One region of the Pantoea sp. X-Soil-YNGN-785 genome, then DNA from elsewhere that is predicted to be linked to it. Evidence: predicted binding sites of a transcription regulator. Region 1 holds the regulator's gene; each other region holds the start of a gene.
What was found. Region 1 encodes PurR, which represses purine synthesis genes. Its sites were predicted from a motif close to CANGCAAACGTTTGCNTG; they were not measured.

Region 1 (7,546 bases):
CCTTCCGTCAGAAAGTGCGCGATCTCTTCCCGGGCGCCATCATTGGTGCCGGTGCTTACACCGTTGAGAAAGCGGATGATCTGATTGGTCGCGGTCTGATCGATGCGGTTGCATTTGGTCGTGATTACATTGCTAACCCGGATCTGGTTGAGCGTCTGCAGCAGGATGCCCCACTCAACCCACAGCGCCCGGAAAGCTTCTACGGCGGCGGCGCGGAAGGTTATATCGACTACCCGACACTGTAATCTGTTTGGGCTGCCGTCCGGGACGATGACGGCAGCCATTATTCAATGGCGATTTTCATCGCTATACTTAGCGCCTGGGTCATCCGGCGATGGCGTTTTATTTAAAAGAGGATGTTATGCGTTTACTTCATACCATGCTGCGCGTTGGCGATCTGCAACGTTCAATCGATTTCTACACCCGTGTGCTGGGCATGCGCGTGCTACGTCAGAGCGAAAACACCGAATATAAATATACCCTGGCGTTCGTAGGCTACACCGACGAAAGCGAAGGTGCGGTGATCGAGCTGACCTACAACTGGGGCGTTGATAAATATGACCTCGGCGATGCTTATGGTCACATCGCGCTGGGCGTCGATGACGCAGCAGCAGCCTGCGAACGTATCCGCAAAGATGGCGGCAACGTGACCCGTGAAGCGGGCCCGGTTAAAGGCGGCTCCACCATTATTGCCTTTGTTGAAGATCCCGATGGCTACAAAATCGAGCTGATCGAGAACAAAGATGCCGGTAACGGCCTGGGCAACTAAACCTGCCCCTCAGCCCGCCTGACCCGGTGGGCTGAATCCCTTTCTCTGCGCTTCATCTGCTGCACCCGTCCCCGTTTTTTGCCATAATACGCGCTGCCCTTTTTCTGCAACGAGATCCTGATGTCTGAATCGAATTCCCCTAATGCACTCAATCAACGTTTCCGTGGCTTCTATCCGGTGGTGATCGACGTTGAAACCGCTGGTTTCAACGCGCAAACCGATGCGTTACTGGAGATTGCCGCTATCACGCTGAAAATGGATGAAGAGGGATGGATTCAGATTGACCAGACGCTGCATTTCAACGTCGAACCCTTTGTCGGCTCGCTGCTGCATCCGGAAGCGCTGGCCTTTACCGGTATCGATCCGAGTAATCCGCTGCGCGGCGCGGTGAGTGAATATGAGGCGCTGCACGCCATTTTCAAAATGGTGCGCAAGGGCATTAAAGATAGCGGCTGCAATCGCGCCATTATGGTGGCGCACAATGCCACGTTTGATCTGAACTTTATGTCAGCGGCAGCAGAACGTGCCAGCCTGAAGCGCAATCCGTTTCACCCGTTTGCCACCTTTGATACCGCAGCGCTGAGCGGACTGGTGCTGGGTCAGACGGTGCTGGCGAAAGCCTGTATTGCGGCGGGAATGGAGTTTGACAGTACGCAGGCGCATTCAGCGCTCTATGACACTCAGCAGACGGCGACACTGTTCTGCGAGCTGGTGAACCGCTGGAAACGGTTAGGTGGCTGGCCTCTGCCCTTCGCCGGGGGCGACGCAGACGCCACGACATCCGCATAAGGGATGCCACAATGAAAGAGGCCGACATAATGTCGGCCTTTTTTTATTCTGCTTCTTTAAATTTTTCTGCGGTCTCTTTGATCAGCGACTGCAGTTCACCACGCTGTAACATCTCGACGATGATGTCGCATCCACCAACCAGTTCACCATCCACCCATAGCTGCGGGAAGGTCGGCCAGTTAGCGTATTTCGGCAGCTCAGCACGAATGTCCGGGTTCTGCAGAATATCCACGTAAGCAAAACGCTCACCGCAGGCTGACAGCGCCTGCACCGCCTGTGCAGAGAAACCGCAGCTTGGCAGTTTCGGGGAACCTTTCATGTACAGCAGGATCGGGTTTTCTGCGATCTGGCGCTGAATTTTTTCTACAGTACTCATAATTGCCTTCCTTAATTCGTTACTTCGTGTTTGTTTATTGTAGCGACTTCACAGCGTGACTGAAAATGAGATTTTGCTCCCTGCCCGATTAAATGACCATCATTGTTAAGTCCCGTGCGCAGGACATTTAACTTCAGGTATTAACAGCTGGTAACAGTTTAATAATTCGTAATAATTCCGTTGGTATAACATGCTGAAAATGTTCATTTTCAGTGCAATCACGTGGGCTGCAAAGATTAACATTAAAAGGCATTACAGTTTTTAAGCGAACTGGACTAGAATGGCCTGGGCACTGATCCTGGATCAGATTAATCTCAACTTTGTCGCGGTGCGTAGTGGCCCTGACAACTTAACTAATTAATGGACTATGCGTTTAATCATTACGCTTTTTATGCTGGCCTTTGCGCAACTGTTTTTCAACATCGCCGCTGCGTCGCCTCACGCGCCGGTGAACGTCAATACGCATAAAGCAGAGAAAAAGAGTGCGCGCGACGATGAACGCCGCAAGCGTCGCCCGGTAAAAACGGTGACGAAAAAAACTCGTCTCAGCCCTGACCAAAAACTTAAAACGAAAAAACAGAAAAAAGTCGAACTCACTGCTAATCAGACGCCTGCTAAGAAGACCTCGCTCAAAACCGCCCGTATCAGCAAAAGCAAAGAAAAAAATAAAGAGAAGAAACGCTATGGGCATCAGCGCCAGCTGAAAACCGCTGAGGTCACCACCCGCGAGCCAGGCACGATTAAAATGAGCAAATCCCACCGCCAGCGCTATCAGAAGGCGCGTGAGACTGCAATGACCAAGCTGATGGGGCAGTTGGGTAAACCCTATCAGTGGGGCGGCACCTCTCCACATACCGGTTTCGATTGCAGCGGTCTGGTCTGGTATGCCTATAAAGACCTGGTGAAATTTAAGATCCCGCGTACCGCTAACGAGATGTATCACCTGCGTGACGCCGCGCCGATCAAGCGTGAGTCGCTGGAGAAAGGCGATCTGGTCTTCTTCCGTATTAATGGCCGCGGCACAGCGGACCACGTCGGCGTTTATTTGGGCGATGGCAAGTTTATTCAGTCGCCACGTACCGGCAAAGATATTCAGATCAGTGCATTAGGGGAAGATTACTGGCAGCGCCACTATATTGGTGCCCGTCGGGTGATGACGCCGAAAACGATACGCTGAGCAGCAGAACAGTCAGAAAAAAGCCGGGATAATCCCGGCTTTTTTTATTAGTGCAGAATGGCAGTAAAACTAAAGGCCACAATCATCAGCAGACAGCCGACAGTGGTCATCAAAGCCAGTTTCAAATCGGTACTCATTGCTTGCTCCTTAGTCACACACTTTGCAGGGATATGGCATTTTCCCACAGGGTCCGGTAAAAATCTCGTTTTATCCGTTCAGCCTTGTTAGAATCCCGCCTTTGTTGCGCAACGCGCGCAACCCTGATTCCGTTTGCGCATCTTTTCTGGCGTTTTTTCTCCGCCAGCGGCCTGTTTACCGGCCAGAAAAGCCGCATTTTTGCGGAAAAAACCCTGAGCAGACGCAAACGTTTAACATTACGCTTATCATAGAGTTAGGTAAGCACTGGAGTCCGATTTTCATGGCAACAATTAAAGATGTGGCGAAACGCGCTGGCGTCTCAACGACCACCGTTTCGCACGTCATCAATAAAACCCGCTTTGTCGCTGAAGAAACACGCGAGGCGGTCTGGCAGGCAATTAAGGAACTGCACTACTCGCCAAGTGCTGTGGCGCGCAGCCTGAAAGTAAACCACACCAAAACGCTGGGCCTGCTTGCCACCTCCAGCGAAGCGCCCTATTTCGCTGAAATTATTGAAGCGGTTGAAAACCACTGTTTTGACAAAGGCTATACGCTGATTTTGGGTAATGCGCATAACGATCTCCAAAAACAGCGCGCCTATCTCAGCATGATGGCGCAGAAGCGCGTCGATGGTCTGCTGGTGATGTGCTCTGAGTATCCGGACGATCTGCTGCAGATGCTGGAAGAGAACCGCAATATCCCGATGGTGGTGATGGACTGGGGCGAATCGCGCGCCGACTTTACTGATACAGTTCTCGATAACGCCTTCCAGGGCGGCTATCTGGCGGGACGTTATCTGATTGAACGCGGACACCGTGATATTGGTGCTATCCCCGGTCAGATGGAGCGCAATACCGGCGGCGGACGCCATGCCGGTTTTCTGAAGGCGCTGGAAGAAGCGGGTATTCAGCCGCGTGCCGAGTGGATTGTACAGGGTGACTTTGAGCCGGAGTCAGGCTATCAGGCGATGCAGCAGATCCTGTCACAGAAACAACGCCCTACGGCGGTGTTCTGCGGCGGTGACATCATGGCGATGGGGGCCATTTGCGCCGCCGACGAGATGGGTTTGCGCGTACCGCAGGATATTTCGATCATCGGCTATGACAATGTGCGCAACGCCCGCTATTTCGCCCCTGCCCTGACCACGGTGCATCAGCCAAAAGCCCAGCTGGGTGAGAAAGCGCTGGATATGCTGCTTGACCGCATCACCAGTAAGCGCGAAGTGTCACAAACGATTGAAGTCCATCCGACGCTGATTGAGCGCCGTTCAGTGGCAGATGGTCCGTTCCGCGACTATCGCCGCTAATCCTCGCTTAACCACTCCTGATTAAGCGTTTGCGCATCACCCAGATAGCTGAGCAACCAGCCTGTCGCCGGTGATGCGCGATCTTCTGCCCAGCTGACGCAACAGGGGCTATCCGGAAATGCCACCGGCAGCGTCAGTTCGACCAGCTCGCCGCTGTCGAGCAGTGGTCTGGCCAGATGACCCGGCACCATCGCCACACACAAGCCTGCCTGCACGCACTCCAGTCCGGTTTGCCACTCCGGCACCACCAGCCTGCGCTGGTTATCCAGCGTCCATGTCATACGACGCGGCAGTGCGCGTGATGTATCTTCCAGCACCAGTGACGGCCAGCTACGCAGCGTGTCATCATCGATCTGGTTCGCCTGAGTCAGAGGATGATCGGGCGCGACCACGCAGCGCCAGTTGAGCGTACCCATATCTCGAAATGCAAACCGTCCGCCTACCGGAATCGCCTGGGTGGCCCCAATCGCAACTTCCACCCGACCGTCGGCCAGTGCATCCCAGACGCCGTTAAAGACTTCATAGCTGATGATCAGTTCCATATCGGGGAAGTGGCGATAGAAGTCTTTGACCAGCTGCCGGGTGCGTTGAGGTTTGGCGATGCGGTCAACGGCAATGCTGAGCTGCCCGCGCCAGCCGTTGGCCAGCTGCTGACACTGACGCCGGGTGGCAAGCATTTTTTTGATGACGCTGCGCCCTTCCCGAACAAAATGTTCGCCTGCTGGCGTCAGCACCACTTCGCGATGCTGGCGTTCGAACAGCGGCACTGCCAGCCAGTTCTCCAGCTGACGCACCGTGTAGCTGATGGCAGAGGGCACCCGATGCAGCTCCTGAGCAGCGGCGCTGAAGCTGCCCCCGCGGGCGACCGCGTCAACGACCTCTAATGCATATTCTGACCACATAATCTGCCTTCAAAAATTTTAACAGCAATCGGCAAATATTACCGTTTCACAGCGGCAAACGCACCTTTTACACTCTGCCGCGTTCATCCTGCAAAAATGAGAATGAGATGTTGTCGAATAAAGGATTTATGCCCTACCTTGCCCTGCTGAGCATGCTCGGCTTTTTAGCCACAGATATGTACCTGCCCGCCTTTGGTGCGATGCAGCAAACGTTTAATACCTCGCCGGGCCTGATCAGCGCCAGTATGAGTCTCTTTCTGGCGGGTTTCGCCTGTGGGCAGCTCTTCTGGGGACCGCTTTCCGATCGCATTGGACGTAAACCGGTGCTGCTGGCCGGACTGGCCATGTTTGGCATCGGCTGTGCGGGCATGCTGTGGGTGAATGATATCACTCTGATGCTGGCGCTGCGCTTTGTGCAGGCGATTGGCGTCTGTGCTGCGGCCGTGAGCTGGCAGGCACTGGTAGTGGATCGCTATCCTGCCGCGCGCGCTAACAAAGTCTTTGCCACGATTATGCCGCTGGTTGCGCTCTCCCCGGCGCTGGCCCCGTTGCTGGGTGCCTGGCTCATCGGCCATTTCCACTGGCGTTCGATTTTCCTGGTGCTGACGCTGATTGCGGTGGCGTTGATTCTGACCACGCTGCGCCTGCCCACCGTACGCCAGGAAGCACGCGAGAAAGGAGCCCAGCCTGGCTTTTTCACTCTGCTGAAATCACGGGTTTACAGCGGCAACGTGCTGGTCTACTCCGCCTGTTCAGCCAGTTTTTTTGCCTGGCTGACCGGCTCGCCGTTTATTCTGGCGGATCTGGGCCTTTCACCCGCCGATATCGGCCTGAGTTATGTGCCCCAGACGCTCGCCTTTTTGATTGGTGGATTCGGCTGTCGTGCCCTTCTTAACCGCTTTAATGGCGCTCAGCTGTTACCGTGGCTGCTGGGCATTTACAGCCTGAGCATTCTGGCGCTGTTTGCCGTCGCGCTGTCAGGCGGCAGCACGCTGGTGAGCCTGATGGTGCCGTTCTGCGGTATGGCGCTGGCTAACGGTGCGATCTATCCAATCGTGGTTTCCAGTGCGCTGACGCCCTTCCCGCACGCCACCGGTAAAGCGGCCGCATTGCAGAACACTTTACAGCTAGGACTCTGCTTCGCTGCAAGCCTGGCAGTCTCTGCCGGATTAACGCATGCACTGTTTACCACTACGCTGATGATGACGGTGACGATTCTGCTGGCGCTGGTGGGTTACGTCATACAGCGTACCGCAAGCGCACAAACTGTTGTTGCCTCCGCGCAACCTGCCTGCCAGGATAATCACTGACACACTGACTTTTTCGTTAGCCTCCTAACAATAAGTCATTGAATATTGACCCGCGTGAGCATATACTCATCCGGGTCAACAAATCTGTAATAAATCAACAATATAATAACGTAATAATCTGATTGGCACCCTGTTGCCGGGACGGTATTCGCGCGCGTTATTCTTACCCAGACCGACCTGCTGCAGGCTAGTCCAGTCCTCTGTATCACACAGTCAACCGGTGTGCGGAGTCATCCGTACCGTTTCTCAATGCCTGACGAAATTGACTACTCTTTGTTCAGGTTCAGATTGGACAGGTGGTGGAAAAGCTATGAGTTCATCTTATGCAGAAGCAGTGAGCCCTGAAGAAAACCATTGGTATCGCATCGTCCACGAGATGCTGGAAAAAGCGGATATTGAAATTAATGGTTCACGTCCCTGGGATATTCATATTAATCATCCCGGCTTTTTTAAGCGTGTTCTGCAGGAGGGATCGCTTGGGCTCGGTGAGAGCTATATGGATGGATGGTGGGAGTGCGATCGGCTGGATATTTTCTTCCATCAGGTGCTGAAACATAAACTCGATCAGCAACTCCCGCATCACTTTAAAGATACGCTGCGCATTGCCGCTGCCCGCTTAACCAATCTGCAGTCGAAAAAGCGGGCCTGGATTGTCGGTAAAGAGCATTACGACCTGGGTAACGATCTCTTTTCACTGATGCTCGACCCCTATATGCAATATTCCTGTGGCTACTGGAAAGAAGCTACGACCCTGGCGACGGCGCAGGAAGCCAAGCTGG
Region 2 (7,546 bases), 1.6 Mb from region 1:
AGTTCACGAGGCGCTACCTAAATAGCTTTCGGGGAGAACCAGCTATCTCCCGGTTTGATTGGCCTTTCACCCCCAGCCACAGGTCATCCGCTAATTTTTCAACATTAGTCGGTTCGGTCCTCCAGTTAGTGTTACCCAACCTTCAACCTGCCCATGGCTAGATCACCGGGTTTCGGGTCTATACCCTGCAACTTAACGCCCAGTTAAGACTCGGTTTCCCTGCGGCTCCCCTATACGGTTAACCTTGCTACAGAATATAAGTCGCTGACCCATTATACAAAAGGTACGCAGTCACCCCCATAAAGAAGGCTCCCACTGCTTGTACGTACACGGTTTCAGGTTCTGTTTCACTCCCCTCGCCGGGGTTCTTTTCGCCTTTCCCTCACGGTACTGGTTCACTATCGGTCAGTCAGGAGTATTTAGCCTTGGAGGATGGTCCCCCCATATTCAGACAGGATACCACGTGTCCCGCCTTACTCATCGAGCTCACAGCATATGCGCTTTTGTGTACGGGAGTATCACCCTGTACCCTGCGACTTTCCAGACGCTTCCACTAACACACATGCTGATTCAGGCTCTGGGCTGCTCCCCGTTCGCTCGCCGCTACTGGGGGAATCTCGGTTGATTTCTTTTCCTCGGGGTACTTAGATGTTTCAGTTCCCCCGGTTCGCCTTGCAGCACTATGTATTCATGCTGCAATGATGCACAGAGTGCACCGGGTTTCCCCATTCGGACATCGACGGCTGTAGCGGTTCATATCACCTTACCGTCGCTTTACGCAGATTAGCACGTCCTTCATCGCCTCTGACTGCCTGGGCATCCACCGTGTACGCTTAGTCGCTTAACCTCACAACCCACAGGCGTTTTTCAACGCTGCGAGCTGCAAGCATTTGAGAGACTCGAACGCATCGTATTTTTCATTCTTATTACGGAGAATGAAAACGACACGTCGTTTCAATTTTCAGCTTGTTCCGGATTGTTAAAGAGCAATATCTTAAACATGACTCGTAAGTCATCTTTAAGATATGTGGGTAACATCTTTCACCTGTCACCAAGCTTTGGCGTCCCCTAGGGGATTCGAACCCCTGTTACCGCCGTGAAAGGGCGGTGTCCTGGGCCTCTAGACGAAGGGGACAATTAAGTCTGTCTTCGAAAGACACTTTGCTCGTTATTTTCTATCAGACAATCTGTGTGGACACTGCGCCGGAAGGTATCTTCATGTAAGGAGGTGATCCAACCGCAGGTTCCCCTACGGTTACCTTGTTACGACTTCACCCCAGTCATGAATCACAAAGTGGTAAGCGCCCTCCCGAAGGTTAAGCTACCTACTTCTTTTGCAACCCACTCCCATGGTGTGACGGGCGGTGTGTACAAGGCCCGGGAACGTATTCACCGTGGCATTCTGATCCACGATTACTAGCGATTCCGACTTCACGGAGTCGAGTTGCAGACTCCGATCCGGACTACGACGCACTTTGTGAGGTCCGCTTGCTCTCGCGAGGTCGCTTCTCTTTGTATGCGCCATTGTAGCACGTGTGTAGCCCTACTCGTAAGGGCCATGATGACTTGACGTCATCCCCACCTTCCTCCGGTTTATCACCGGCAGTCTCCTTTGAGTTCCCGACCGAATCGCTGGCAACAAAGGATAAGGGTTGCGCTCGTTGCGGGACTTAACCCAACATTTCACAACACGAGCTGACGACAGCCATGCAGCACCTGTCTCAGAGTTCCCGAAGGCACCAATCCATCTCTGGAAAGTTCTCTGGATGTCAAGAGTAGGTAAGGTTCTTCGCGTTGCATCGAATTAAACCACATGCTCCACCGCTTGTGCGGGCCCCCGTCAATTCATTTGAGTTTTAACCTTGCGGCCGTACTCCCCAGGCGGTCGACTTAACGCGTTAGCTCCGGAAGCCACTCCTCAAGGGAACAACCTCCAAGTCGACATCGTTTACGGCGTGGACTACCAGGGTATCTAATCCTGTTTGCTCCCCACGCTTTCGCACCTGAGCGTCAGTCTTTGTCCAGGGGGCCGCCTTCGCCACCGGTATTCCTCCAGATCTCTACGCATTTCACCGCTACACCTGGAATTCTACCCCCCTCTACAAGACTCAAGCCTGCCAGTTTCAAATGCAGTTCCCAGGTTAAGCCCGGGGATTTCACATCTGACTTAACAGACCGCCTGCGTGCGCTTTACGCCCAGTAATTCCGATTAACGCTTGCACCCTCCGTATTACCGCGGCTGCTGGCACGGAGTTAGCCGGTGCTTCTTCTGCGGGTAACGTCAATCGACGCGGTTATTAACCGCACCGCCTTCCTCCCCGCTGAAAGTACTTTACAACCCGAAGGCCTTCTTCATACACGCGGCATGGCTGCATCAGGCTTGCGCCCATTGTGCAATATTCCCCACTGCTGCCTCCCGTAGGAGTCTGGACCGTGTCTCAGTTCCAGTGTGGCTGGTCATCCTCTCAGACCAGCTAGGGATCGTCGCCTAGGTGGGCCATTACCCCGCCTACTAGCTAATCCCATCTGGGTTCATCCGATAGTGAGAGGCCCGAAGGTCCCCCTCTTTGGTCTTGCGACGTTATGCGGTATTAGCCACCGTTTCCAGTGGTTATCCCCCTCTATCGGGCAGATCCCCAGACATTACTCACCCGTCCGCCACTCGTCACCCGAGAGCAAGCTCTCTGTGCTACCGTCCGACTTGCATGTGTTAGGCCTGCCGCCAGCGTTCAATCTGAGCCATGATCAAACTCTTCAATTTAAGTTTGATTTGCTTAAACAAGTTAAGCGGTGCTCATCTGTAAAACGTCATAATGAATTTCATTATGTGTTCACTCGTGAGGCTTTGATATTTTGTTGCGTCCTAAGACGCTGATATCAATCCTGCGAGTGCCCACACAGATTGTCTGATAAATTGTTAAAGAGCAGTGCGAACAGTGCGTTAGCGTCCTGTCGCGAGGTGGCGTATATTACGCTTTCCTCCTGCAGAGTCAACCTCTTTCTCAGAAGTTTTTCTCCGGCGGCGCAGTCTCCTGTGCCTCTCAACCCGTTTCCCGTTGCCGGTGTTCCGTGTTGATGGATGCGCATTATAGGGAGTTCGCACAGAGGCGCAACCCATAAAATGCATAAAAAAGCGCGTTCGCTGCATTCCACAGCAAAAGCCGCTGTTATACGCAGTTACGCACAATGTTATCCACACAGAGCGGGCTAATCAAATTTAGGCGAGCATCACGCAAACGTTTTCGCTACAATGCCGGGCAATATTCCGGACCCCCTTATCGGGGCGTTACCTGAGGTTTTTGATCTTTTCTTCTTATATAGAAGAGAAAACCGCGATAAAACCTGATGTAACGCTCTTATATACGCGAAACAAAGCCAAGGGATAAACCACCATGCAACAACCTCGTCCTGTACGCCGCGCATTGCTCAGTGTCTCTGACAAAGCCGGTATCCTCGAATTTGCTCAGGCGCTCTCCCATCGCGGTGTCGAACTGCTCTCCACAGGTGGAACCGCTCGCCTGCTGGCGGATGCGGGCCTGGCTGTCACTGAAGTCTCTGACTACACCGGTTTTCCGGAAATGATGGATGGACGCGTCAAAACCCTGCATCCGAAAGTGCATGGCGGCATTTTAGGTCGTCGCGGCCAGGATGATGCCATCATGGCACAGCACGACATCAGCCCAATCGACATGGTGGTCGTTAACCTCTATCCCTTTGCACAGACGGTCGCCCGTGAAGGATGTTCACTGGAAGATGCGGTGGAAAACATCGATATCGGTGGCCCGACCATGGTGCGCTCTGCTGCCAAGAACCATAAAGATGTCGCCATTGTGGTCAGCAGCGGCGACTACGACGCCATCATTGCTGAAATGGACGCTCACGAGAACGCGCTGACGCTTGAGACCCGTTTCGATCTGGCCATTAAAGCGTTCGAACACACCGCCGCGTATGACAGCATGATCGCTAACTACTTCGGTACCCTGGTGCCTGCCTATCACGGTGAACGCAACCAGCCCGCCGGCCGTTTCCCACGGACGCTCAATCTGAACTTCATCAAGAAGCAGGATATGCGTTACGGCGAGAACAGCCATCAGGATGCTGCCTTCTATATAGAAGAGAATATCACTGAAGCCTCAGTAGCGACCGCGCAGCAGGTTCAGGGCAAAGCGCTCTCCTATAACAATATTGCTGACACGGATGCGGCACTGGAGTGTGTGAAAGAGTTCAGTGAACCCGCGTGCGTCATCGTTAAGCATGCCAACCCTTGTGGTGTCGCAACCGGTGACGATCTGCTGGCAGCCTACGAGCGTGCTTACCAGACCGACCCCACTTCCGCGTTTGGCGGCATCATTGCCTTTAACCGCGAGCTGGATGAAGCAACGGCGCAGGCCATTATCAGCCGCCAGTTTGTTGAGGTGATCATCGCGCCCGCCGTTTCTGAAGCCGCGCTGAAAATTACCGCTGCGAAGCAGAATGTCCGTGTCCTGATCTGCGGCCAGTGGCAGAACCGTACCGCCGCGCTGGATTTCAAACGCGTCAACGGCGGCCTGCTGGTCCAAAATCGCGATCTTGGCATGGTGGAAGCCAGCCAGCTGCGTGTCGTCAGCAAGCGCCAGCCAACCGGGCAGGAACTGCGCGATGCACTGTTCTGCTGGAAAGTCGCGAAGTTCGTTAAGTCCAATGCCATTGTCTATGCACGCGACAACATGACTATCGGCATTGGTGCGGGTCAGATGAGCCGCGTCTACTCCGCAAAAATTGCAGGTATTAAAGCAGCTGATGAAGGTCTGGAAGTGAAAGGCTCAGCCATGGCGTCAGATGCCTTCTTCCCGTTCCGCGATGGTATTGATGCTGCCGCCGCGGCAGGCGTGAGCTGCGTTATCCAGCCAGGCGGCTCCATCCGCGATGAAGAAGTGATTGCGGCAGCGGATGAGCATGACATTGCGATGATCTTCACCGACATGCGTCACTTCCGCCATTAATCGATTCGGAGAGTAACAGATGAAAATTTTAGTAATCGGCAACGGCGGACGTGAACATGCTCTGGCCTGGAAAGCGGCCCAGTCACCACTGGCGGAAACCGTATTTGTCGCGCCGGGTAATGCGGGCACGGCATTAGAACCTGCGCTGCAGAATGTCGCAATCGGAGCCACCGACATCCCTGCTCTGCTTGAGTTTGCTCAGCGTGAAAAGATCGATCTGACGATTGTCGGACCGGAAGCGCCGCTGGTGATCGGCGTCGTAGATGCCTTCCGTGAAGCGGGGCTGGCTATCTTTGGTCCGACGCAGGCCGCGGCACAGCTGGAAGGCTCTAAAGCCTTTACCAAAGATTTCCTGGCGCGTCATCAGATCCCCAGCGCAGCGTATCAGAACTTTACCGACGTTGAGCCTGCTCTTGCGTATCTGCGTGAGAAAGGCGCGCCCATTGTTATCAAAGCCGACGGCCTGGCCGCAGGTAAAGGCGTCATTGTCGCGATGACGCTGCAGGAAGCTGAAGATGCGGTTCAGGATATGCTGGCCGGTAACGCCTTTGGCGATGCCGGACACCGTATTGTGATTGAAGAGTTTCTGGATGGCGAAGAAGCCAGCTTCATCGTGATGGTGGACGGCGAGAATGTGCTGCCTATGGCCACCAGCCAGGATCATAAACGTGTCGGCGATGGCGATACCGGTCCGAACACCGGTGGCATGGGCGCTTACTCGCCGGCACCGGTGGTCACCGATGAGATCCACCAGCGCGTGATGGATCAGGTTATCTGGCCGACCGTGCGTGGCATGGCCGCTGAAGGTAATGTCTACACCGGTTTTCTCTATGCCGGCCTGATGATCGATCACACCGGGCAGCCGAAAGTGATCGAATTCAACTGCCGCTTCGGCGATCCGGAAACGCAGCCGATCATGCTGCGCCTGCAGTCGGATCTGGTCGATCTTTGCCTGGCTGCCTGCGACGGCAAGCTGGATCAGAAAACGTCACAATGGGATCCCCGCCCTGCGCTGGGTGTGGTACTGGCGGCCGGCGGTTATCCGGGTGATTATGCTCAGGGCGATCAGATTCATGGGCTGCCACTGGAAGAAGTGGCTGACGGCAAGGTATTCCACGCCGGAACACGTCTGGAAGAGGATCGGGTACTGACGAACGGTGGCCGCGTGCTGTGCGTCACCGCGCTGGGTGACGATGTCGCTGCGGCACAAAAGCGGGCTTACGAGCTGACAAAGCCGATCTCATGGCAGGGCAGCTTCTGTCGCCGCGATATCGGCTATCGCGCTATTAATCGCAAATAAGCAAAGGGGGCACATGGTGCCCCCTCTTCAATTCACATATCGTCTTCTGTCGGCTGCTGTGAGCAGTCATCCTGCTGGCTGACCCGCAACAACTGTATCCCTTCAGGCGCTTCAAGCCATGACACCATCAGCGGTGCCGATGCGCTACGCTGCTGCTGTATCAGCATCTGCAGATCGTCAGCATCAAAAGCGGGTCTGGCCTGCCGGCCTTCACAACTCTCCAGCACATTATTTCCCAGCCAGTGCCCCTGTTTCAGAAACACCTGACCGCTTAACAGCGCATCGCTGAGGTTACGCATGCGCTGAGCATCAAACTTATAGAGTTCAATCGAATCCGGGCTGACCGCTTCACGCCGGCCTGCAAGCTGGCGCTGCATAAAGTTGAGACCACCGGCCTGGTCGAAGCGCAGGGTCACATCGTCAGGTTGCTTGCCCTTCACCTGTCGCTGAATGCTGATCAATGACTCTTCCAGCCAGACATAGTCAGTCACTTCACCTTCCCCGCCACTGAACGGCGTATAGAGGGTGCGAATATGAACCGACTGATGATCGCTATTTTTGCGCCAGATTCGCACAACACCACGATCGGCAAGATAGCCACTGGCAGAAAAGGGAGGAATATCCGGAGTCGAGCTACAGCCGAAAAGAAACAGAGAGAGAAACAGAACAGATAAACGCGGTAACAGCGAAGTCATGATGGCTGGCCTCTTAAAAACAAAAGGGGCGAAACGCCCCCTGTTTTAAAGCTTAACCGCAGTGCGACGTCTTACTTAACGGCGTCTTTCAGCGCTTTACCAGACACGAATGCCGGTACGTTTGCTGCAGCGATTTTGATCTCTTTGCCAGTCTGCGGGTTACGACCGGTACGCTCAGCGCGGTGGTTCACTTTAAAAGTACCAAAACCAACCAGTTGTACAGCATCACCATCTTTCAGAGACTCAGTGATCGCAGCCAGAGTAGATTCCAGCGCTGCCTTTGCCTGGGTTTTAGACAGGTCAGCTTTTTCTGCGATCACATCAATCAGTTGAGTCTTGTTCATAAGTTATCCTTAAAGTGTATTTATCGCTTGCTAAGCAACGAGTGCGAGGGAAAAGCCATATTCTGGCACTCTTCTGCCTGCACGCACCGATAGCCACAATTTTCAGCCCCCCAAATGTAGACCAGACAGGGGGCCAATGTGAAGCCTTCAGGCGCGCTAATTCGGGCCTGAAGTCACGTTTTATCGCCTTACTGCTGGAAATTTATACCGATGTTGCTAATTCCC
Region 3 (7,546 bases), 1.8 Mb from region 1:
ATTATCCTGTGTAAGGTCAGAGTTATTTACTGCTTTTATTATCCACCAGCACCGCCAGCAGGATGACCACCGCTTTAACGATCATCTGGTAGTACGAAGAGACGCCCATCAGGTTCAGGCCGTTGTTCAGGAAGCCGAGGATCAGCGCGCCAATCAGGGTGCCGAAAATACGGCCTTTACCGCCAGCCAGGCTGGTTCCGCCCAGCACGACCGCAGCAATTGCATCCAGCTCATAGCCGGTACCCGCTGTCGGCTGTGCTGATGAGAGACGCGCCACTTCAATGGTGCCCGCCAGCGCTGCCAGCATGCCGCTCAGTGAATAGACGATGATTTTGACGCGATTCACATTGATGCCGGAGAGACGCGTTGCCGCTTCGTTACCGCCAAGCGCATAGATGTAGCGACCCAGACGCGTGTGCTGCAGCATGTACCAGGCGGCGATAAAGACCAGCGCCATCAGCCAGACCGGCGCAGGGATACCCAGCGGGCGACCAATACCAAACCAGCCCAGCAGATCGGCATTGGCACTGAAACCGGTGTTAATCGGGCTGCCGTCGGTGTAGACCATGGTCACACCGCGCAGCAGCAGCATCATGACCAGCGTGGCGATAAAGGCCTGCACCTTACCGCGCGCCACAATAGTCCCGGTCAGGGCACCGATTGCCGCACCCAGAGCCAGCGAAGCCGCCACCGCGACCAGAGCATTGACCTCCATGCCCACCAGCGATGCACCCACTGCGCCCGTCAGAGCCAGCAGCGATCCCACCGAGAGGTCGATACCTGAAGTCAGGATCACCAGCGTCATCCCGACCGCCATAATGGCGTTAACCGAGGTCTGCTGCAGAATGTTGAACAGGTTCGCCACGGTAAAGAAGTTCGGGCTCTGGCTGGCCACCACGGCGATCAGCACCATCAGCGCAATCAGCGACTTCTGTTCCAGCAGCCAGCTTTTGCTAAACCAGCGACGGCTGGCCGGTAAAGTTTGGGTCGTCATACCACTAAATCCTCGCTGTGTTGCTTGCCTACGGCGGCTGCCATCAGGCTTTCCTGAGTGGCGTCTTCACGGGTAAATTCGCCGCTGATACGGCCTTCATGCATCACCAGAATTCGATCGCTCATGCCCAGCACTTCCGGCATTTCCGAGGAGACCAGGATGATGCTCAGCCCTTCGGCTTTAAACTGGTTAATCAGTTGGTAGATCTCTTTCTTCGCACCGACATCCACACCGCGGGTCGGTTCGTCCAGAATCAGCACGTTAGGGCGGGTCATCAGACCGCGGGCAATCGCCACTTTCTGCTGGTTGCCGCCTGAAAGCAGGCCAATCGGCTGCTCCATAGAAGGCGTTTTCACGTTGAACAGCCGGATAAAATCGCCTACCGCCAGCTGCTCTGCCGCATGTTTCAGCGTGCCGCTGCCGTGACTGAAATAGCCTAACGCCGTCAGCGACATGTTCTCTTTCACTGACATGCCCAGCACCAGACCATCACGCTTACGATCTTCCGAGATGTAGACGATACCGTTAGCCAGCCCGTCCTGCGGCGAACGCGTCACCACTTCCCGTCCATTAAGCCACATTGCACCTTCACGACGCGGCAGCGCGCCGTAGAGCACCTTCATCAGTTCGGTGCGGCCCGCGCCCATCAGACCCGAGATGCCAAGGATTTCGCCTTTGCGCAGACTGAAGCTGACGTTCTCCACGCCCGGCCCGCTGACGTTCTCCACTTTGAGCCGCACGTCGCCTGGCGCCTGATCAAGATGCGGATATTGATCTTCCAGCTTACGTCCGACCATCATCTCGATCAGACTCTCTTCGGTCAGCTCGCTGACCGGACGTTCAGCAATAAACTGACCGTCGCGGAATACCGTGACGTCATCGCAGATCTCAAAGATCTCTTTCATGCGATGCGAGATATAGACGATGCCGCAGCCCTGCGCTTTCAGTTCGTTGATCACCCGGAACAGCGACAGCGTTTCGGTATCGGTCAGCGCATCGGTCGGCTCATCCATGATGATGACCTGCGACTCAAAGCTCAGCACTTTGGCGATTTCGACCATCTGCTGATCGCCAATCGACAAATCGCCCACCAGCTTGTGGCTGTTGAAGCGCAGATTGAGCCTTTTGAGCAGCGCATCGGCTTCGGCATACATACGCGGCCACTGGATACGGCCAAAACGCCCCACATATTCGCGACCGAGAAAAATATTCTCCGCCACGGTTAACTGAGGGATCAGGTTCAGCTCCTGATGGATGATGCCAATGCCCGCTTCCTGTGACGCTTTCGGTCCACTGAAACGGGTCTCTTTGCCGAGCCAGCGCAGCGTACCGGCATCATATTGATAGATCCCGGTCAGCACTTTCATCATGGTGGACTTGCCTGCGCCGTTCTCGCCCACCAGCGCCATCACGCGTCCTGCACGGACATTCAGCGACGCCCCCTTCAGGGCTTTTACGCCCGGAAAGGATTTTTCAATGCCGTCGAGTTGCAGTAAAGGTTGCATAGCGGCCTCAGAAGGTCACACCGGCGCTGAGGATGACATTCGCAAACGGAGAGCACTCTCCGCTCCGAATGACCGCCTGACTACGCTGCGTTTGTTGTTTGAATTGTTCATGACTGGTGTAGCTGATGGTGATGCGATTCCCCTGGTGCTGTTGCAAGGCTTCGAGCACGGCGACAAGCGCGCTATGAAGGTGCGGATTATGCTGCTTAATCTCCTCCGCGATCAGGGCGCTCTCTACCTGCATCTCCAGTGCGACAGCATTAACCACCTGCATAAAATCGGGCGTACCCGGCGTGAGCGCTAAGTCGATGCGCTGCGGTCCAGCCGGAATCGGCAAGCCAGCATCGGCAATCGTCAGCGTATCCGTGTGTCCCAGGCGGGCAATCACATGTGAGAGTTCAGCGTTTAACAGGCGACCTTTTTTCATTTTTTTACTCCACAGCGAAACGTTTCGCTGTCTGGAGTGTATGAAAAGCCGCCATCAACTCAACCGGCAAAGAAGAAATCTGTGATCGCTATCGAAACGTTTCGCTCACGCGGGAGGAAATTTGCATTAAGGCGGGGAAGGGGACGCAAAAAGGGCCGTGAATGCGGCCCGGCAGGAGGGAATTAAGGCAGTTTCTTAACCTGCTTAACATCCATCTCAATGCTGTTGAAATCTTTATCCAGTTCACCCGTCAGCTCAACGTTATCTTTGGGCGTGATGGTCTGGCCGTTCCAGTGCTTGTGGTCGATTTCAACTTTCATAGTGCCCGTCTGGTCGCGGAACAGATAATCTTCCTTGCCGATCTGTTTTTCCAGCTTGCCGCGTACGGTGATCCAGCTGTCATCTTTCATCTCTTCAGCCTGCTTCACGGTCACCACACTGGTGTGATCGGCACTGAAGCCGCCCTGACCGGATGCTGACGGCGTCTGTGCGGCTGGCGCACTGGGATCAACAAATCCGCCCTGCTGTGCAGCGAAAACCGGGGCGGAAGCCAGCATAACGACGGCCAAAATTGCAGCGTGCTTTTTCATGGTGTACCCCTTTCTCAGTGGTGTTTTCGGTTTGAATACGCCCAGTTGACCACAGAGTTCTTAACAGCTTCTTAAGCGTGAAAAATAAGCCATTTTCGCCGAAATCAGCTGTACAGTGAGGAAGTTGCTTCGTATAAAACGCTATCGGAACAGGGAGACGTGATGCGTATTTTACTGATTGAAGACGATCGCTTAATTGGCGACGGTATCAAAGCGGGGCTGAGTAAACTGGGCTTCAGCGTTGACTGGTTTACGTCTAGTGAGGCGGGCTGTAACGCGCTGGAGGCCGCGCCCTGGGATGCGGTGATCCTGGACCTTTCTCTGCCTGAGCGGGATGGACTCGATATCCTGCGGCAGTGGCGGCAGCAGGGAAATGATGTGCCGGTCCTGATACTGACTGCCCGCGATGCGCTCGATCAGCGGGTTGAAGGCCTGCAGATGGGAGCCGATGACTATCTGTGCAAGCCCTTTGCCTTAACCGAAGTGGCCGCGCGCTTACAGGCGCTAATCCGCCGCCGTCACGGTCAGCTGCAGCCCGAACTCCGTCACGGTAACGTGGTACTGATCCCCGGCAGTCACAGTGTGATGCGCGAGGGCGAGACGATTGAGCTGAAAAGCCGTGAACTGGCGCTGCTGGAACTCTTTATGCGCAACCCGGGCCGGGTGCTGACGCGCAGCCAGCTGGAAGATAAGCTCTACAGCTGGGATGCCGACGTCTCCAGCAACGCGGTAGAAGTGCATATCCATCATCTGCGTAAAAAGCTGGGCAGCGCGTTTATCCGCACGCTGCACGGCGTCGGTTATACCCTGGGAGCCGCTGAATGCGATCAATGAGCCTGTTTCTGCGGCTGGGCCTCGGTTTCGTGCTGCTGCTCGGCCTCTGCTGGGCCAGTGCCAGCCTGAGTGCCTGGCATCAGACCCGTGAAACCCTTGATGAGCTGTTTGATACCCAGCAGATGCTGCTGGCCAAGCGCCTGCTGACGCTGGATTTCTCTTCGCTGGACAACACCACATTGCCCCGAACCAAAGCGATGCTGCGGCACCATCGTGGCGATCAGGATGACGATGCCCTGGCCTTTGCTGTCTTCACACGTGACGGCAGGCAGGTGATGAATGATGGCGATAATGGCCGCTATCTGCCGTTTGAGGCGGACTATCAGGGATTTCATGAAGGACAGCTCACCAATGATGACGATCGCTGGCGGTTTGTCTGGCTGACCACGCCGGATCAAAAGTTCCGGGTAGTCGTCGGTCAGGAGTTGGAATACCGCGACGACATAACACAGGATCTGATGAAAGCCAGTATGCTGCCCTGGCTGATCGCGCTGCCGTTTATGCTGCTGTTGCTCATCGGACTGGTCTGGTCTGAACTGCGACCGCTGAAGACGCTGGCGCAGCAGCTGGCACAGCGCGCGCCTGATGACGATACGCCGCTGCAGGCAGACCGCGTGCCGAAAGAGGTACAGCCGCTGATGATGGCGCTCAATGGCCTGTTCAGCCGCATCAGCGCCATGATGCAGCGTGAACGTCGCTTTACCTCCGATGCCGCACATGAGCTGCGCAGTCCGCTGGCCGCTCTGCAGGTGCAAAGCGAAGTGATCCAGCTGACGTCGGATGACGAAGTGATGCGAACCCATGCGCTGCAACAGCTGGATGCCGGCATTGCACGCGCTACGCGGCTGGTGGATCAGCTGCTGACGCTTTCGCGGGTTGAAGCCGATGATGCACGCAGCGCCTTCGAACCGGTGGTGCTGAAACGCACGGTGCAGGAGACGATCGCCGCACAATTGCCGCTGGCCGATAAAACCGGCGTCACCCTGCGGCTGCACGCGGAGGCCGATCCGCAGATTCAGGGTCATCCACTGTTACTGTCACTGCTGGTGCGGAATCTGCTGGATAACGCCATTCGCTATACGCCTGCGGGCAGCGAAGTCGATGTGCGGTTGCAGGCAAACAGCCTGTCGGTAGAGGATAACGGTGAGGGTCTGAGTGCTGCCGACCTGCAACGGCTCGGTGAGCGTTTCTGGCGACCGCCAGGTCAGGAGAAGAGCGGGAGCGGGCTGGGATTATCGATAGTGCGTAATATTGCCCAGTTGCATGGGATGCAGGTTACGTTCAGCCAGCGACCCGGCGGCGGCTTGTGCGTCACGCTACGCTGGTCAGCGCCCGCCCCGTAAGGCGGGCGCTGCCAATCAAATCTCGACCTGGGTGCCCAGCTCAATCACGCGGTTTGGCGGGATCTCAAACTGGTCTGGCGCACGGAGCGCATTGCGCTGCAACGCCAGGAAGAGTTTGCCGCGCAGGCGCAGATACCACGGCCGTTTGCCGATGATCAGCGACTCATGCGACATAAAGAACGAGGTCTCCATCATGCGGCAGTTAAGTCCTTCCAGCCCGCAACGGTGGAAAATCTCCTCAACGTTTGGCGTCTCACGCCAGCCATAGCTTGCCACCACCCGCCAGAAGGTCGGCGACAGCTGCTCAATGGTGACACGACGCACGTTGTGCACGTAAGGTGCATCTTCAGTACGCAACGTCAGCAGCACGACCCGCTCATGCAACACTTTGTTGTGCTTGAGGTTGTGCAGCATGGCAAACGGAATCACATTCAGGGCACGCGACATATAGACCGCCGTGCCCGGCACGCGAACCGGTGGCGATTTCTCCAGCGACGCGATCATCGCCTCCAGGGAGTTACCATGTTCGTGCATACGGCGCAGCAGACGGAAACGTTCGCTTTTCCACGTCGTCATAATGATAAACATCACCAGACCGAGACAGAGCGGCAGCCAGCCACCTGAGAAGATTTTTACCAGGTTGGCGGTAAACAGCGGCACGTCGATGCAGAGCATCAGCACCAGGATGACGGCGACCGCCAGCTTATTCCAGTGCCAGTTTTTAACCGCCACCGTGCAGGAGAGCATTGCCGTCAGCACCATGGTGCCGGTCACCGCAATACCGTAGGCCGCAGCCAGATTACTTGAATGCTCAAAGCTGATAATCACAATCAGCACGGCGAAGTAGAGCACCCAGTTGATCACCGGAATATAAATCTGGCCCGATTCGCGCTCAGAAGTGTGGATGATACGCATCCCTGGCAGATAACCCAGTCGCACCGCCTGACGCGTCAGCGAGAAGACACCGGAGATCACCGCCTGTGAAGCGATAACGGTGGCCAGTGTTGCCAGAATCAGCATCGGGATCAGCGCCCAGTCCGGGGCCAGCAGGAAGAAGGGGTTTTTAATTGCTTTAGGATCGCTGAGTAACAGCGCGCCCTGACCAAAGTAGTTCAGCACCAGCGACGGCAGCACCACCGAAAACCAGGCCAGCCGAATCGGCACTTTACCGAAGTGACCCATATCGGCATAAAGCGCCTCGACCCCGGTAATCGCCAGTACAACTGCACCGAGGGCGAAGAACGAAACGGACTTATAGTGCAGGAAGAATTCCACCGCATAGGCAGGATTCAGCGCATGCAGTACGTCCGGGTTCCGCATGATGCCCATGACACCCAGGATCGCCAGCACCAGAAACCAGACCAGCATTACCGGCGCGAAGAGTTTGCCCACCATACCGGTGCCATGCTTCTGAATGGCAAACAGCAGCGTCAGCACCGCAATCGACATCGGCACAATAAAGGGATCCAGCGACGGCGCGGCAATCTCAAGGCCTTCGATGGCGGACATCACCGAAATGGCTGGCGTGATTACCACCTCTCCATAGAAGAAGCTGCCACCAATCAGGCCCATGATCACCAGCACCGCCGTGGCGCGTGCACCGGTATGGCGACCTGCCAGCGACATCAGGGTCAGAATCCCGCCTTCCCCGGCGTTGTCGGCGCGCATCACATAACTGATGTACTTCAGTGAGACCACCAGCACCAGCAGCCAGAAAATCAGCGACAGAAAGCCAAATACCGCTTCCCGCTCAACGCCGAAACCAAACTGTCCGGAGAGACATTCACGCAAGGTATACAGCGGACTGGTGCCGATATCCCCGTAAACAACACCAATAGCGGCCAGCGTTAATC
Region 4 (7,546 bases), 1.9 Mb from region 1:
CGCTGGCGGGCTTTACCGGCAGTGAAGTGGGCAGCAAATATCCGCGCGATCCGGCGATTCTGAAACCGATGCTCGATATTCGCGGCATCGAAATCTGCAACGCCTGGTTCAGCACCTTTTTTGCCAACGGCGACAAAGAGAAAACCATCGAACAGTTCATCGAGCATATGAACTTCCTGCATGCGATGGGCGCGCGGGTGATTGGCTGTTCTGAGCAGAGTAAAAGTATTCAGGGCACCACGCTGGCAGTGTTTGAAGAGAAAGCGATTTTCAGCGATGAAGAGTGGCGGTTAACCGCAGAAGGCTACAACGAACTGGCTCGCATCGCAGCAGAGAAGGGGATGCGCGTGACACTGCATCACCACATGGGCACCGGCATTCAGACCACTGAAGAGATCGACCGGTTTATGGCGATGACCGACGAGCAGGTTGGTTTGCTCTATGACACCGGCCACGTCTACTACTCCGAAGGCTCCCAGCAGAAGATGCTGGCGGTACTGGAAAAATATCTGCCGCGCATCTTCCACGTGCATCTCAAGGATGTGCGTGATGAAGTAGTGGCTGAGGTACGCGAGAATCATCTCTCGTTCCTGGAAGGGGTAAAAAAGGGCACCTTTACCGTGCCGGGCGATGGCGTGATCGACTTTAAGCCAGTGTTTAAAATCCTGGACGATTACGGCTACAAAGGCTGGATGGTGGTGGAAGCGGAGCAGGATCCGGCGCTGGCCAATCCGTTTGAGTATGCGGTGAAAGCGCGGAAATATATTCGGGAAAATACAGGGTTATAACGTGCTCTGAATAAAGGCGGGCTTCCCTGTGGGAAGCCCGCCTTTTGTTTTACTTCAGCGTAATGCTTTTCACAATGCTGTCAGCATCGCTCTGGGCCTGCTGCTGATTATCGCCTGGCAGCGTAATCTGCAGCGTCACCAGTTTGCCATCCACTTTTGCCAGAACCACGGAAGACCATGAAGTCTGGTTGTTGGCAGAAATCACGGTATCCAGCTGCTGAGCGGGCTGATCTTTTAGCGTCACAGATTTGTTCGACACCACCTGCAGCTGCGGATCGCGGTTGCGCTGCTGCTGTTCCATGCGCTTCGACAGCACATCCAGCCCGTCATTGGTCGGGTCACCGGCAATCACAATAATGGCGCGGGCTCCGGTTTCATCCGCATAAACGTGCATGTTCGTGGTCTGCGAACCCAGTTTACCGCTTTTATCTGACATGCCTGGTGGCAGTGAGAAGCTCAGTTTGCCATCCATCAGCGTGACGGTCTGCGCCGACTGACTGGCGCTGACGCCATTGTCGTTCGCCGCTTCATCTTTCTTCTGGTCACAGGCCGCCAGGCCAAGTACCAGTAAACCCATTCCTACATATTTCACCAGGTTGCGCATCAGAATCCCTTTTTTAAGTTTCCAGTCAGGCATTAATACAACAGGAATCAGGTTGCAAACGCAACCTGATGATTGTCAGAAGATCTTAGCGGGTAATGGCGGAAATTATATAAGTTCTTAGCCGAAATTGACCTGGCGGGCGGTCTGGCGTTCAGCCAGACGTTTTAGCGCGGCATTGAGCAGCACGCCGTAGGCGGGCAGGAAGAAGACCATGCAGATCAGCACCTTGAAGCTGTAATCCACCAGGGCGATCTCGACCCAGTGCTGCGCCATAAACGCATCGGGGCTTTTATAGAAGGCGATAAAGAAGAAAGCCAGCGTATCGCTGATATTCCCCAGGAACATGGCGCAGCCGGGTGCTATCCACCACTGAGGCAGACGACGCAGACGGTTAAATACATGAACGTCGAGGATCTGACCCAGTGCATAAGCCATAAAGCTGGCGCAGGCGATACGGGCAACAAACAGGTTCATCACTTCCAGCGCCTGCCAGCCCTGCCATTCACCCTGATAGAACAGCGCCGAGACAGCGTAAGAGATAAATAGCGCCGGGATCATCACGGCCAGAATAATGCGTCGGGCCAGCGGTGCGCCAAAAATACGCACGGTGAGATCGGTCGCCAGGAAGATAAACGGAAAGCTGAACGCACCCCAGGTGGTGTGGAAGCCAAAGACAGAGATCGGCAACTGAACCAGGTAGTTACTGGAGGTGATCACCAGCAGGTGAAACAGCGATAACCAGAAAAGCGCATGCATGCGCTGACGTGAAGAAAATGCGAGCATATTCAACCTTTTTAATGTTGGGGTGAGGGAACCCATTGCGGGACGCCGTTCGGGCAGCGCCTGGCAGTTTTATGAGCAAAAAGCGGCGGCATATTACCGCGTTGTGCTTTTTATGCAATGGTTAATTTTAACGCAATCGTTATCGCCTTGCTTCACCGCCAGCACGCGCTAGAATGAGCGCCCCTTACCTGAACCGAGTTGATTATGAGCGATGCTTTTTCCTCTGCCGACCATCAGCTGGACGCCCGTGGCCTGCGTTGCCCGGAGCCGGTGATGATGGTGCGCAAAACCGTACGCAGCCTGCAGGATGGCGAGACGTTACTGATTATTGCCGATGATCCGGCGACGACCCGCGATATTCCCGGCTTCTGCCGCTTCATGGAACATGGCCTGCTGGCACAGCAGACCGACACGCTGCCCTATCAGTTTCTGATCCGCAAAGGTATGGCGGGTTAACAGCAGCCGTTCAGGCCGCCGTTAACCCTACTCTTCAGACAGAGCCTTTTACTCAGTCACGGCGCCGCAGTAACCGCAGCGCGTTGGCGGTGACCAGCGCGGTCGCACCGGAATCTGCCAGCACCGCCAGCCAGAGTCCGGTCAGACCCAGCAGGGTGGTGACCAGGAAAATCGCCTTCAGCCCCAGCGCAATGCCGATATTCTGGCGGATGATGCGCCGCGTACGACGCGCCAGCGCAATCATCGGGGCCAGGTTGCTGAGCTGATTCCGCGTCAGGGCCGCATCGGCCGCTTCCAGCGCGACATCGGTGCCGCTGCCCATCGCAATGCCCAGCGTCGCCGCTCTCATCGCCGGGGCGTCGTTAATGCCATCTCCGATCATCGCCAGCGGCTGCTGCTGACTCAGTTCACGGATGGCCGCCACCTTATCGGCGGGCAGCAGGCTGGCGCGATAATCAATATCGAGCTGGCGGGCAATGGTTGCTGCCGCGCGCGGGTTATCGCCGGTCAGCATCAGGCTCTCAATGCCCAGCTTTTTCAGCGCTTTTAACGCCTCCACGGCATCGTCGCGCAGCTGATCGCGCAGGGCCAGCGCACCGAGCGCCTCGCCATCGCGCATCAGTACCACCAGGGTTTCACCTTCGGCTTCCTGCTGCGCAATCTGCGCGCTTTGCTGCGGCGTCAGGCCGGGCGTATGGCCGGGCGTCAGCAGCTGAATCTGCTGGCCTGAGACCCGCGCACTGATGCCGCGTCCCGCCTGCACCTGCTGATCCTGCGCGTCAGGAATGACCAGATCACGCGCCTGCGCGGCCGCCACGATAGCGCTGGCCAGCGGATGGGTCGCACCCTGTTCCGCCGCAGCGCTTAACGCCAGCATCTCTGACTCGCTGGCTGTGCCAAACCGCAGGATCTGCGTCAGCTGGGGCTTACCCAGCGTCAGGGTGCCGGTTTTATCAAAGGCCATCCTGCGCAGCGAACTCAGGCGTTCCAGCGCCGCACCACCTTTAATCAGTGCACCCTGACGCGCCGCCGCAGCCAGCCCGGAGGTAATCGCGGCTGGCACAGAGATCACCAGCGCACAGGGGCAGCCAATCAGCAGCAGGGTCAGTCCTTTGTAGATCCACGGCTGCCAGTCGCCTGCGAAGAGCAGGGGTGGCACGACCATCACCAGCAGCGACAGCAGCATCACCAGCGGCGTATAGATGCTGCTGAACTGATCGATAAAGCGTTCAACCGGCGCACGGTGCGTTTCTGCTTCCTCAATCAGCTGCAGGATACGGTCAATCGCGCTTTCACCGGGTTTTGACACCACTTCCAGCGTCACCAGCCGGTCGATGCTGGTGGCCCCGGCCAGGATTTGTTCACCGCTGGCGCGGGTGACTGGTAATGACTCACCGGTCAGCGCGCTCTCATCGAAACTGGCGAGCGGGCTGATTAAACAGCCATCGACCGGCAAACGGCTGCCCGCCGCGACTTCAATCACATCACCCGGTTGCAGCGCCGCCAGCGGCACCTCACTGCGCTTGCCCTGTTCCAGGCGAATCGCTGATTCAGGCCGCAACGCCATCAGGCTGGTGACGCCGCTGCGTGCCTTGGACGCGGCATAGCTTTCCAGCTGTTCGCCCAGTTGAAACAGCACCAGCACCATGGCGGCTTCTGCATGCGCGCCAATGATCAACGCGCCTGCCGACGCCAGCGTCATTAATGTCTCAATGGTAAAAGGCGATCCGCTGCGCAGACGCTGCCAGGCACCGCGCGCGACCGGAACCAGGCCGACCATGGTGGTCAGCACAAACAGCCGATCGCCCCAGACGGGCGCGAACTGGCTGAGAACGCTGCTGGCAAGCGCCAGCAGCGCCAGTAAAATCAGTATCCGGTTCTGCTGCCAGAGCGAGCTTGCGGACGGCGTCTCCGAAGGTGTAGCAAGCCGGAAACCGGCTTTTTTTACCGCCTGTTCAACGGCGCTTTGTACATCGTTGTCAGCGTTAACCACCAGCTTCTCGCTGCTGAACAGCACGCGGGCATCGGTCACGCCTTTTACCTGGCGGACGGCGGTTTCAATGGTGCGGGCGCAGCCCGGGCAATCCATGCCGCTGACCTGCCAGCTAAAGGGCCAGGCACCTCGCCGGTCGCTTTCCTCAGCAGTGTCGGCCTCATTGCCAGGGCTGCTGTTGCAGTCACAGCAGCAGCCTGCCGTATCCGCCGTCACGGGCGTAGCAGCATGAATAGAAAGGGAGAGTGGACGGGCCTGACGAACCTGGCACAGCGGTTTTGCTGCGGCGTGGCTGGCACGCGGTTTGCCACAGCCACAGGCGTGATGTTGATGCATATGACCTCCGGAGTGTAAGAGTCGCGGGATGAGCAACGTTGCTCATCCCTTATCCTACACTCTGGAGTGAACTCCAGAGTCAAGACTAATTTCTCAGACGACCCACAGTGAACGCACGATCATAAAGTGACCGGCAAAGTAGCAGGCGGCCACAATCGCGCTGTCAGCGCTGAAGCGACGACGATAGTGCGAGATAAACCAGACCGCGTTGGCGAGCAGCAGCAGACCGGCACCGACCATGATCGAGAAGCTGTAATCGGTCGGACGGAAAAAGTACTGCTCGGTCGCTATCCAGGTCATCACTACCGTCATGCCAATAAAGGTGCAGACAGGCCAGCGCAGATCCTCCAGTCGGCTCCAGATGATGCCAATCAGAGCAGCACCGATGATGAGCAGCGTCAGCGGAATCGGCCAGAAGAAGGTCATGGTCATGCTGGCGGCGAAGCAGAGCGTATAGAGCAGGTGCGACAGGAAAAACGCCCCGACGGCATAGAGCATCTGCTGACGCGGCAGTAGCGTTAACGCATCACCGACCAGTGTCGCAACCAGACCGGCCAGAATCAGATAGTCCGTGGTTTGCAGCACCGGAGCCTGCCAGGCGAGCCCGACCAGCAGCAGCAGCGTGACGGGCTTAAACAGCCAGCGCTGCCATTGTGGGCCGCGATAGGTGGCATCGACATAGAGCCAGCCGGAGAAAAGTACAGCGAGGAAAGACCAGAGCATTGTTTCTCCCTTTTTTACTCAAAATGGTGAAAGATCCCAAAATATCTCTTCCAGTTTAGGTTAAGCCTCTGAGATGTGACAATCAGGCAACTCTGGTTGTATGCTTTGCCGCCTGATTTAACAGGCATGAGAGCGCTATGAGCAAACCACCGTTAATCTTTATCATCGTTCTGGCGATTATTGCCGTGCTGGCGAGTCGTCAGTTTATTAAGCAACGGCGTGAGGCTGCGGTGAATGATGCCTCCCCCACGCGTGCTCTGCAGGCTGAAGTCAAAACTAAGCGTGAATTCCCTTCGCCTAATCGTCGTTCACGGCAGCGTGAAGTCATCGCCGGGGAAGAGATGCGGTATGAGGTGCTGTTTCATCCGCTGAACGGTGACAGCGACATCAAAGTGCAGCTTAAAGAGGGGGAGTATCATCAGCTGGATAAAGGCGCGAGAGGAGAGCTGAAGATGCAGGGCACGCGCTTTATCAGCTTCACGCCCGTGCAGTAAGGCGGGCATTGCGCCCGCCCGACACTACTTTTTGCGTGGGAAGTTTTTCTTCTGCCAGGCGACCAGTTCAAACACGCCAAACAGAAACACTTTCGCCTGGGTGACGCGGTCAATCGGCGGTGCATCTTTGGTCTGCGTCGTGCGCAGTAATACCAGTTGCAGACCATGCATCAGGATCATGAAGATCAGTGCAACGTTGATAAAATAAGTCAGTGGCTTCGGGTAGGGATGGACCAGATTAGCCAGTAAAAATCCCCACACGCATAGCATCAACAGACGCCCCAAATTAAGTAACATCCTGCGTCTCCTGTTGACGTTGATACAAACGATAAGCCACTTGTCCGGCTATTCTCTCGCGATAAAGATCCCACTCTGGCGGCACCGGTGGTGCGCCATTTTCCACTTCACTTTCGACGTAAATCAGCGCCTGATCGGCCAGCCAGTTATTCTGCTCCAGCAACTGTAGCGTCTGCTCCAGCAATCCCTGACGAAACGGCGGATCGATAAACACCACGTCAAAGGGTGTACCCGCCTGTGCCAGCCAGTTTAGCGCATTGGTCTGAACCACGGTGGCATTCGTAGCGCGCAGCGTCTGCAGATTTTTTGTTAACTGCTGTGCCACCGGACGTTCCAGTTCCAGCAACGTCGCCGATCCCGCGTAACGCGACAGCGCTTCCAGTCCTAATGCGCCGCTACCGGCAAAGCAATCAAGGCAGCGCGCCTCTGGCAGCACCGGGGCCAGCCAGTTAAACAGCGTCTCGCGAACCCGATCGGTGGTCGGGCGCAGTCCGGCGCTGTCCGGCACCGGCAATTTGCGTCCGCGCCACTGACCGCCAATGATGCGAATCTGCCCGGCACCGCCTGTATTGCGGGGGTTTTTATTCATCTTGCTCACAACTCGTCATAATTTGTTGCGTAGTTTAACGGGCGAATCGGTGAGAAGAAACGTTAAAAAAGGGTGCTGTGGTGAGCTGGCTGGAAAGTGTTAGACTACTGAGTTGCTGAAGTCATGCATTATTCTGCGGTTTACGCCGGTCTGGCGCTGACCAATTTCATTGATTTACCCCTGGAAACCACGCGCGACCGGGACAAAGCCATCGAGGAGTGTCGTCACACAATGGCAAAAGAGAAAAAACGTGGCTTTTTTTCCTGGCTGGGATTTGGCAAAGAGGAAGAGAAACAACCTGCAGCAGAGGAGCAGACACCAGAGGTCGCTCAGCCCGAACAGCAGCAGACAGAACAGGAAGCCCCGGCATTAAGCCAGGCTGAAGCACAAGCGGAAGAGACTGTCGCCATCACCGAAACGGTGGCCGGACAGCAGCGTGAGGCGGAAGTCACTGCGGCAGCGCCGCATGAATCAGCACCTGCG

Region 2: a site for PurR is predicted at 3,230-3,247, ahead of purH (bifunctional phosphoribosylaminoimidazolecarboxamide formyltransferase/IMP cyclohydrolase). Genes of this name have one in related genera too.
Region 3: a site for PurR is predicted at 2,939-2,956, ahead of rbsD (D-ribose pyranase). Genes of this name have one in related genera too.
Region 4: a site for PurR is predicted at 2,305-2,322, ahead of tusA (sulfurtransferase TusA). Genes of this name have one in related genera too.

The regions. Positions count from the first base shown of each region.
Region 1 is NZ_AP035942.1:1,816,113-1,823,658, reverse strand. Features, by position in the region: gene AC6I8E_RS08450 (alkene reductase) at 1-245, shown strand, start outside; gene gloA (lactoylglutathione lyase) at 362-769, shown strand; gene rnt (ribonuclease T) at 890-1,558, shown strand; gene AC6I8E_RS08435 (Grx4 family monothiol glutaredoxin) at 1,602-1,937, opposite strand; gene AC6I8E_RS08430 (C40 family peptidase) at 2,302-3,111, shown strand; gene cydH (cytochrome bd-I oxidase subunit CydH) at 3,159-3,248, opposite strand; gene purR (HTH-type transcriptional repressor PurR) at 3,530-4,555, shown strand; gene punR (DNA-binding transcriptional activator PunR) at 4,552-5,457, opposite strand; gene punC (purine nucleoside transporter PunC) at 5,565-6,767, shown strand; gene cfa (cyclopropane fatty acyl phospholipid synthase) at 7,078-7,546, shown strand, end outside.
Region 2 is NZ_AP035942.1:252,067-259,612, reverse strand. Features, by position in the region: rRNA gene AC6I8E_RS01145 (23S ribosomal RNA) at 1-847, opposite strand, end outside; tRNA gene AC6I8E_RS01140 (tRNA-Glu) at 1,060-1,135, opposite strand; rRNA gene AC6I8E_RS01135 (16S ribosomal RNA) at 1,222-2,761, opposite strand; gene purH (bifunctional phosphoribosylaminoimidazolecarboxamide formyltransferase/IMP cyclohydrolase) at 3,393-4,982, shown strand; gene purD (phosphoribosylamine--glycine ligase) at 5,002-6,282, shown strand; gene AC6I8E_RS01120 (DUF1481 domain-containing protein) at 6,315-6,977, opposite strand; gene hupA (nucleoid-associated protein HU-alpha) at 7,049-7,321, opposite strand; gene AC6I8E_RS01110 (YjaG family protein) at 7,510-7,546, opposite strand, start outside.
Region 3 is NZ_AP035942.1:3,957,737-3,965,282, forward strand. Features, by position in the region: gene rbsC (ribose ABC transporter permease) at 23-994, opposite strand; gene rbsA (ribose ABC transporter ATP-binding protein RbsA) at 991-2,499, opposite strand; gene rbsD (D-ribose pyranase) at 2,507-2,926, opposite strand; gene AC6I8E_RS18490 (YgiW/YdeI family stress tolerance OB fold protein) at 3,109-3,516, opposite strand; gene qseB (quorum sensing response regulator transcription factor QseB) at 3,679-4,350, shown strand; gene qseC (quorum sensing histidine kinase QseC) at 4,338-5,693, shown strand; gene kup (low affinity potassium transporter Kup) at 5,709-7,546, opposite strand, start outside.
Region 4 is NZ_AP035942.1:3,708,947-3,716,492, reverse strand. Features, by position in the region: gene iolE (myo-inosose-2 dehydratase) at 1-788, shown strand, start outside; gene AC6I8E_RS17360 (DcrB family lipoprotein) at 838-1,392, opposite strand; gene AC6I8E_RS17355 (7-cyano-7-deazaguanine/7-aminomethyl-7-deazaguanine transporter) at 1,510-2,175, opposite strand; gene tusA (sulfurtransferase TusA) at 2,380-2,631, shown strand; gene AC6I8E_RS17345 (zinc/cadmium/mercury/lead-transporting ATPase) at 2,684-4,960, opposite strand; gene AC6I8E_RS17340 (lysoplasmalogenase) at 5,054-5,683, opposite strand; gene AC6I8E_RS17335 (DUF2500 domain-containing protein) at 5,821-6,177, shown strand; gene AC6I8E_RS17330 (DUF1145 family protein) at 6,202-6,474, opposite strand; gene rsmD (16S rRNA (guanine(966)-N(2))-methyltransferase) at 6,464-7,063, opposite strand; gene ftsY (signal recognition particle-docking protein FtsY) at 7,295-7,546, shown strand, end outside.